4 regions of the Pseudoalteromonas maris genome follow, and region 4 is predicted to be linked to each of the others. Evidence: predicted binding sites of a transcription regulator. Region 4 holds the regulator's gene; each other region holds the start of a gene.
What was found. The regulator sigma-54, encoded in region 4, starts transcription at its own class of promoters, with help from an activator protein. The targets are predictions, from matches to a motif close to GTTGGCACGNNNNTNGNNT.
Positions count from the first base shown of each region.

Region 1: a site for sigma-54 is predicted at 897-915, ahead of AAEU32_RS02255 (LPP20 family lipoprotein). Genes of this name have one in related genera too.
Region 2: a site for sigma-54 is predicted at 844-862, ahead of nirB (nitrite reductase large subunit NirB). Genes of this name have one in related genera too.
Region 3: a site for sigma-54 is predicted at 925-943, ahead of AAEU32_RS02205 (flagellar basal body rod protein FlgF). Genes of this name have one in related genera too.

Region 1 is NZ_JBMMUF010000001.1:458,180-460,387, forward strand. It holds gene AAEU32_RS02255 (LPP20 family lipoprotein) at 399-854, opposite strand; gene AAEU32_RS02260 (flagellar assembly protein T N-terminal domain-containing protein) at 991-2,160, shown strand.
Region 2 is NZ_JBMMUF010000006.1:104,804-107,011, forward strand. It holds gene AAEU32_RS10305 (bifunctional protein-serine/threonine kinase/phosphatase) at 1-755, shown strand, start outside; gene nirB (nitrite reductase large subunit NirB) at 1,010-2,208, shown strand, end outside.
Region 3 is NZ_JBMMUF010000001.1:450,433-452,640, forward strand. It holds gene flgG (flagellar basal-body rod protein FlgG) at 1-124, opposite strand, end outside; gene AAEU32_RS02205 (flagellar basal body rod protein FlgF) at 146-889, opposite strand; gene flgE (flagellar hook protein FlgE) at 1,144-2,208, opposite strand, start outside.
Region 4 is NZ_JBMMUF010000003.1:295,437-297,644, forward strand. It holds gene lptB (LPS export ABC transporter ATP-binding protein) at 1-89, shown strand, start outside; gene AAEU32_RS06360 (RNA polymerase factor sigma-54) at 114-1,607, shown strand; gene hpf (ribosome hibernation promoting factor) at 1,633-1,920, shown strand; gene ptsN (PTS IIA-like nitrogen regulatory protein PtsN) at 1,922-2,208, shown strand, end outside.

The DNA.
Region 1 (2,208 bases), on a different contig from region 4:
ATACCAATCAACTTCAATCGCTAATCAGTTTGGCGGGCTAAACATCGTGCTCACATAGTTATGCCCATTGGTGTAAAACGATACCCTATTGATAAAGGTGTGACTGTGATTTTTGAGGGCAGCGCCCGAGGGGGGATGGTAATACCAATTGCGTTAGAAAAGTGAGCAAGGATAGCGCTGGATAAGTAGCGTGATAGCAAGGCATAATTTTGTGTATGTAGTTATTCTACTTATTAAAATTATAACGTAGTGAGCATGCTCTTTAGCGCGCTAGGCAGGTTATTTATTTAATTCAATTGGTATAGTTACTAAGAGATTTTTCAGATTAAATCTGGATGCCCGAATGCTGTATTACAATGCGGGGTGTTGCCTCACCCCGCGAGCTCTTGCTTACTTGCTTAGTAGTAGGTCACTTTTTTAATTTTACGTGGCTTGGTCTGTGTTACGTAGAGGTCATACACTAACTTCATATCCAACTCCAACTCGGTAGCATAACTGTCACCCACCACATAACTACGCGTCACTCTAGCGCCTCGAATAACTCCCTGAACTTTGGCTTGCAGTACATCGTCAGAGGCTATGGCATTAGCCAAAGATGTATTTCCTTGCAGTTGTTGACCATAAACCTGCTCAGCGAGCTCTCTATAGGCCTCTATCTTTGACGCCTTCATCGCCATAATAGACTTTTGCTGGGCACTGCCTCCTGGCTGTGGCGCAATAGGCGCATAGCCAATGGCGCGCAAAATGGGATAGCTATCAGGTTGTTGTACTTCGTATTCGACGTGCTTATCAAACACGCTGCTGCATCCTGATAAGCTCAGTAAGATGATGATAAATCCAATTAGTCGCAGCATTTGTCTCTCCGCCGGCAATGAGTGTGCTAATAATAAAATCATATGCACAATAAATGCCACCCTTATCAATCCCCGCCAGTAACTTGGTACACTCTTTGCTAATTCATTACTATGACTATTTAGTGTGACTGTTTTTATGCGCCTTGTTACTTTTATCACTGCTACCTTATTAGCGTTTATGACTTTACCCACACATGCCCAATGGCTTGAGGCCACAGGGCGCGCGGTGCTTGCAGATCAATCCACTGAACAAGCACGTGCGCAAGCAGTGAGCGACGCGATAAAACAAGCGCTACAGTACTCAGGATTATCATTATCAAGCGTACAGACGCTCACTAATGGGGTACTCACTGAAGATCACTTATCCTTGCAATCTCAAGGCGCTATTGGGCAAATACATATCCTTGAAGAACAACAAGAAAATGGTATTTTCAGCATCACACTGCAAATGGAAGTGTATGGTGATCAAAGCCAGTGTAAGCAGGCTGATTTTATCAATCACTTTGCCCTTACCCGCACAGCATTAGTTAATCCGCAACACGCCCGCGATGGTCAAATATTTGACATTCCTTATGCCTTTACCAAGCAACTGTATGCTCTAATGAGCCAAGCTCAGCTGAGCATTGCGCCTACCGCTTTTTATCAAAATCCAGTTGCCGTGGCTGACTTTTTTACTCATCAGCATGCGTATGACCAGAGCGTGATTGACTATATTCGCAGTGCTAGCAACAGCCAGTTTGTTTTGTTTTCCCAAATCACCGACACATCCCTCGGTCAAAAGCGTGACAATGGTTACGCATTCTGGCGTGATGACAGCTTTCAACGTTACTTCAATGTGGAATTTATCTTATTTGACGGTTTGAGCTTCGAAAAACTGTGGCAGCAATCATACCAAACTGAAGCACAGTGGGAGTTCGACAAGACCGCCCTAGTAGATGTAAACAGTGGTATTTTTTGGCAAAGTAAGTACGGGCGCAGCATAACCAAACTCAGCGAACGTATTATGTACGACCTCAATAAAGTGACTCAATGTCTGCCAACAAAAGGACAAATAAAGCATATCGACGGTGAACAAGTGATCATAAACCTTGGCAGTAGTAACGGCCTACAGCAAGGACAGCAGCTGACCTTGGCCTACAGCAACAATGTGATTGATAGCAATGGCACCACTTTGCCCAGACAAGTAACATCTTTGTATAAAGTTGAAATCACCCAATTACATCAACACAGTGCGCTGGCTAAAAACATCTCTGCTCGCCCACTGAGTAACATTCAAATTAACGACCTAGTGCTCGTGCGGCATTAAACGATAAAGTCATCTACACTACTGGTTGGCATCAACATATTAGGTACG
Region 2 (2,208 bases), on a different contig from region 4:
CCAGACGAGTTAACAATCCTCATGTTCTGCGTGTTCCCATGGAGCATCGAGCACGCAGTGCCATGTATACACTGGCTCATTATATCGAAGGTAAATCACTGGCGCAGTGGGTGACAGACAACCCCAAACCCAGTTTAGAGCGAGTTCGTAATATCGTGATGCACATAGGCAAAGGGCTACAAGCCCTGCACAGGGCAGGGATAGTGCATTGCGACTTACGTGAACAGAATATACTTATTGATGAGCATGATCATGCCACGATCATCGATTTGGGAAGTGCTAGCATCGATGGCGTCAGTGAATATTTGGCACAAGAACACACTGTGCGGGGCAATTTACTGATCACTGCGCCAGAGTATTTCCTTGGATATGCAGCATCAAGGCAAGGCGATATTTTCTCCTTGAGTTTATTGACCTACTTTTTATTAAGTGGCTCATACCCTTACGGCACCAAGCTTGCGCGTTGTACCTCGCTCAATGCACAGCGGAAACTGAGCATATCGCCTATCGCTCCCAAACGGGGAGACATCCCCAGTTGGCTCGATGACACGCTAAAAAGAGGCTTGCAGGTAGAGCCATCGAAACGTTATCAGGAGCTCTCTGAATTTTTACACGATTTACATACCCCGAATCGCAAATATCTGACTAAACATAAACCCCCATTGATGGAACGTGATCCGTTGCGATTTTGGAAAGCGATGAGCCTAGTGTGGTTTTGTATCGCCCTGTATCTATGGGCGCAAGTAAATACATAGTGGTGCATGGCCTGCACTACACTTGTGCACATGCGTAAAAACGCATGCTCAAATAACATTAACTAACTGTTTTTAAATAACTAAAATTATTGGCATTAAACTTGATAGACTAACAACCAAGATAGCAAACCTCCCAAATTGCCGGTTTGCCAACAACACAATTTGTCGATGGGTCATATCGACCCATTTCAGGTAATGAAGCCTACACCGAAATATCGGTGTGGGCTTTTTTGTTTTCTAAAGGAACGTAAAGCATGACACACGCAGCACAGACTTCGAAAATTCTCATCATCGGCAACGGCATGGTGGGTCATCACTTTGTTGAGCAACTTCGCCAACAAGATGCAAATGCACACATCACCGTATTGTGCGGTGAGTCAAGACTCGCCTATGACCGCGTTCACCTGTCCGCATTCTTTGATGGCAAGAGCGCGGACGATCTTGCACTGACAGATGCACAAACATATGAGTCATGGGGCGTGCACTTTGAACTAAACGCCAAAGCAAACACGATCAACCGCGACGCTAAACAGGTGCAAACGGAAGATGGCCGCATCTTCGATTACGACACCCTTGTACTTGCAACCGGCTCATATCCATTTGTTCCACCGATCCCAGGTAATGACCAACCACATTGCCTGGTGTATCGGACCATTGACGACTTAGAGGCCATTGCTGCATCGGCACAGCAAAGCAAGGTCGGTGTGGTTGTTGGCGGCGGCTTGCTTGGTTTAGAAGCGGCTAATGCGCTCAAGCAGGCTGGGCTAAAAACCCATGTTGTTGAATTTGCTCCTCAACTAATGGCCGTGCAATTAGATAGTACGGGGGGTGATGTGTTGCGCGATAAAATCGAAGACTTGGGCGTCAGCGTACACACAGGCAAAGCAACACAACGCATTGAAGCCGGTGAAACCTGTCGATATCGCATGGTTTTTGCGGATGGCACCCACCTTGAAACCGACATGATTCTATTCTCTGCGGGGATTCGCCCAAGCGACCAGCTAGCCCGCCAAGCTGACTTAGCAGTGGGTGAACGTGGCGGTATCTGCATTGATAGTAGCTGTCGCACCTCAGACCCAAATATTTACGCCATTGGTGAATGCGCGCTCTGGAATGAGCGAATTTTTGGCCTTGTTGCTCCGGGCTATGCCATGGCACGTGTGGCAGCGGAGCAAATATATGCGGGCACAGGTGAGTTCCTCGGCGCTGATATGAGTACCAAACTCAAATTAATGGGCGTTGATGTGGGCTCAATTGGCGATGCGCACGGCCACAGTGCAAATGCACAAAGCTATACCTACTTTAACCAACCACAAGGCGTGTACAAAAAGCTGGTTGTTGATAGCAAAGCACAGCACATTATCGGCGCGGTATTGGTTGGCGACACCTCAGACTTCGACGCCTTATTACAATTTGCACTCAATGGCATCACATTACCTGAGAACCCTGAGAG
Region 3 (2,208 bases), on a different contig from region 4:
CAAAAATCGCACGGCTCTTTTTGTAGCCGACGGTACTCGCATTAGCGAGGTTATTTGAAATCACCGAAATATCGGTTTGTTGGGCATCTAGGCCGGTTTTACTGATCCATAATGCAGGGTTCATAGTGATAACTCCTCGCTAATATTAAATAATGCGCAGCAATGATTCAGCACGCTGATCATTCTCTTCTGCGGTTTTCATTAGCTTGACTTGTAATTCAAACTGGCGTTGGTGGCTTATCATGTCCACCATCTCATGTACTGGATTGACGTTAGACATCTCAAGCGCTCTTGGCACGATTGAGACATTCTCTGAAACGTCAATGTTTTGACCTTGGCGCGGACGGAACAAGCCATCATTGCCCTTTTCAACTTGGTGCCCTGTCGCTTCAACAATGCGTAAACGGTCTACTTCTTCGAGGAAGTTAGCTGGCGCACCTTGAGGGCGAACTTGAATCATGCCATCCGCACTGAAGCTAATTTTTTCAATGGGCACGGGCAAGATAATAGGGCCCCCCTCACCAATTACTTGGCGGCCGTCTCGGTCCTGTAAAATACCCTCTTGGGTCATCACCAAGGAGCCTGCTTTGGTATAAGCTTCTTGGCCATTAGCATCTTGCACCGCAAGCCAAGCATGCTCACTCATCGCGATGTCTAAATCACGTCCAGTTTGTGAGATGCCACCTGCTGTCGTATTCGTTCCTGCGCGCTCTTGCAATGCGAAAACGCGTGTTGGCAACCCTTCACCAAAGGCTTGCATTGAGCGTGCCTGAGCGATATCCGCTTTAAAGCCTGTGGTATTGGCGTTCGCAAGGTTGTTACTTTTGACCCCCATACCAATGAGGCTTTGTTTAGCTCCTGATGTCGCTATGTAAAGCATCTTATCCATGCACTTGCTCCAAATAATTCTAACTTGTTAAGCAAAAGCAAGATTAATACCAACTACTTGATAGTCGTTTAAAGGGCAGTAAAAAGAAGATAAAAGCGTTGAAAAAGCGCTTAGAATCAATGAACTTCAACAAGTGGTTCACTCGGCAGATATGAACCAAGGGCATAGCCAAAGGCGAGTAAACATAAGACAACAAATTAATGACGGATAAAAAAGGCCACTGTCGACGTGGCCCTTTGGATGGAAGATGGAAATTATCGGATCTGCAGAATAGTCTGCTGCAGCGTCGAGTTCACCTCCAAGGCACGCGAGTTAGCCTGGAAGTTACGCTGTGCGGTGATCAAATCAACCAGCTCGTTAGTCAGGTTGGTATTTGATTGCTCGAGCGCAGACGAGTTAATAGTACCGAGTGTACCTGTGCCTGGCTCACCAGCAATAGGCTCACCTGAGTCGATACTCTCTTTCCAGCTGGTGTTACCGACCTGATTCAAACCTTGTGAGTTAGGAAAGCGCACCATCGCGATTTGACCAAGGAAAGTCGAGTCACCATTACTGTATGACGCCACCACTTTACCGTCGGTACCAATATCAATGCCCGCTAAACGACCCACTGTTGAACCATCTTGCTCTAATGCTTTGACTTCAAAGCGACTCGCATACTGAGTGGGTATTTTATTTGCCGTGTTACTTTCATCACGCCAGTTCAGTTCCACCCCCGTGGCAGGAAACGTCGCACCATTATCAAGCAAGGTTGATAACCCTGTTGCTGGACCGGCTGGCAATAACACTTCGTCAAAGGTAGTTGCATTGACGTTAGGCACACCGTTGGTCGTGATTGGTAAACCACTTGAGCTAAAGCCCATTTGAATCAGTGGTGTGTATGGTGCAGCTGCCTGCTCCGTGCCCGTAGCTGGGTCTATCACTTTACCGTCTAGTGTGCCATATACTTCCCACTCGTTCGGGTTCGTTGCAGGGTCCATCTTTACAAAAAAGTACTGCAAAATATGTGGCTCACCCAGTGAATCATACACTGTGGTCGATGTTGACGAGTTATACGTCGCACTTTCATTTGGATCAAACTGAAGGCCTGGGGCATCCGCCGTCGCATCTAAGTTAAATGATAGATACAAGTTTTGCGTTGCTCGTGGAGAACCTGATGCATCTGGAATTTGAATTGGATTTGCTGTACTTAAGCTTACTGAAGACGTGTCACCGGTTGATGGGTCTACAGGGAAACTTTGTAAGAAGTTGCCTTTTGCATCGACCATAAAGTTATCGTCATTTAGCTTAAATGCACCCGCACGAGTGTAGGTTAAATC
Region 4 (2,208 bases):
GTGAATTGATCGCCTCAGGGAGTCCTGAGGAGGTTCTGGCAGACCAAACCGTTCGTGATGTGTATTTAGGTGAACAATTTAGGTTATAACAATAAAAAGGATTGTTAGAGTACATGAGGCAATCATTACAGCTGCGCTTAGGCCAGCAATTAACAATGACTCCACAACTGCAGCAGGCCATTCGCCTGTTGCAACTCAGTACTTTGGATCTCCAGCAAGAAATTCAAGAAGCGCTAGACGCAAACCCTCTGCTTGAAGTCGAAGAGGAAAGTTATTCAGATAACAATGACAAGTCTGATAATGACCAAGACTCTCACAGCAATGGCGAAGACAAAAATGAGGTAGAAACTCAAACTTCAGACCAAATGGAGAGTTCTGATGCCATGAGCAGCGAGTCTATGGGCGATGACTTGCCCATGGATGTGTCGTGGGATGAATACATTAGCGCGGCCCCCGTGGCCTCTGCAGGCCCCATGCCTGATGACGAATCTGTGTATCAAGGTGAAACAACTGAAACCTTGCACGATTACTTGATGTGGCAACTCCAACTCACACCGTTTAGTCCAATTGATGAAGCCATTGCAACGGCTATCATTGAGGCCATCGACGATAACGGCTTACTGACGGTAACAACCGAAGACTTACTTGAAAGCCTTAATCACGAAGAGCAAGAAGAAGAGATTGAATTAGACGAAATTGAGGCGGTACTCAAACGTATTCAGTTATTTGATCCCGTGGGAATAGGCGCGCGCTCATTACAAGAATGCTTGTTGATCCAGCTCAATCAATTTTCACCTCAAACCCCTTGGCTTAGAGAAACGAAAGAGGTAATTTGTAATTACATTGATTTGCTAGGAAATCGCGACTATCGCACCTTGATGAAAAAGACTAAGCTTAAAGAAGCGCAGTTAAAAGAGGTGATGACACTGATACATAGTCTGAATCCAAAACCCGCCGCGACCATCGTTCGCGAAGAGTCGGAATACGTGATACCTGATGTGTCAGTGAAAAAAGTAAAGGGCCGCTGGGTGGTTGAATTGAACCCAGACAGCATGCCTAAAATACGCGTTAACGATCACTACGCTTCACTAGGGCGTAACTGTAAATCACAAAGTGACAGCCAATTTATTCGCTCTCACTTACAAGAGGCAAAATGGTTTATAAAGAGCCTGGAACAACGCAATGATACGCTACTCAAAGTAACTAATTGCATTGTTCAACAACAGCAGGCATTCTTTGAACATGGCGAAGAAGCGATGAAACCAATGGTCCTCAACGATGTGGCAGAAATGGTTGAAATGCACGAGTCAACAATCTCGCGCGTTACCACTCAGAAATACATGCACACACCTCGGGGAATATTTGAGCTTAAGTACTTCTTCTCCAGCCATGTGAATACTGAAAACGGAGGTGAATGCTCATCCACAGCGATAAGAGCATTGATCAAGAAGCTAGTAGCCGCTGAAAACCCAGCTAAGCCATTGAGCGATAGCAAAATTGCGGACATACTTGCAGAGCAAGGAATTAAAGTGGCTCGAAGAACGATTGCAAAATATCGTGAATCGTTAGCCATTCCACCGTCAAATCAGCGTAAAAGCTTGATATAGACGCAAGACAAGAAGGAAAATGCTTATGCAATTAAATCTTACCGGTCGTCATGTTGAAATCACAGACTCTCTTCGTAACTATGTAAATAGCAAATTTGCAAAACTTGAGCGTCATTTTGACCATATCAATAATGTGCATGTCATCCTTGATATTGAGAAACTCACACAAAAAGCAGAAGCAACTCTTCACGTAAATGGTGGCGAACTGTTCGCAACCGCGGAGCATCAAGATATGTATGCGGCGATCGATGGCCTTATCGACAAATTGGATCGTCAAGTAATCAAACATAAAGAGAAATTGTCTCGACACTAATATGAGCCTAGAACATATTTTCTCAAAGGACTGCAGCAAAGCTGCGGTCCTTTTTAATAGCAAAAAAAGAATGCTGGAGTACCTTGCTCAGGTTGCTCATCAACATGCGCCTCACTTGAGCGAGCAAACACTGCTCGATGCGTTTTTAACGCGTGAAAAATTAGGTAGCACCGGCATAGGCCGCGGCATTGCTATCCCTCATGGCCGTTTGGAAGGCCTTGATGAAATCATCGCTTTAGTCGTTACCAGCAAAGAAGCCATCAATTTTGATGCGATTGATAACCGCCC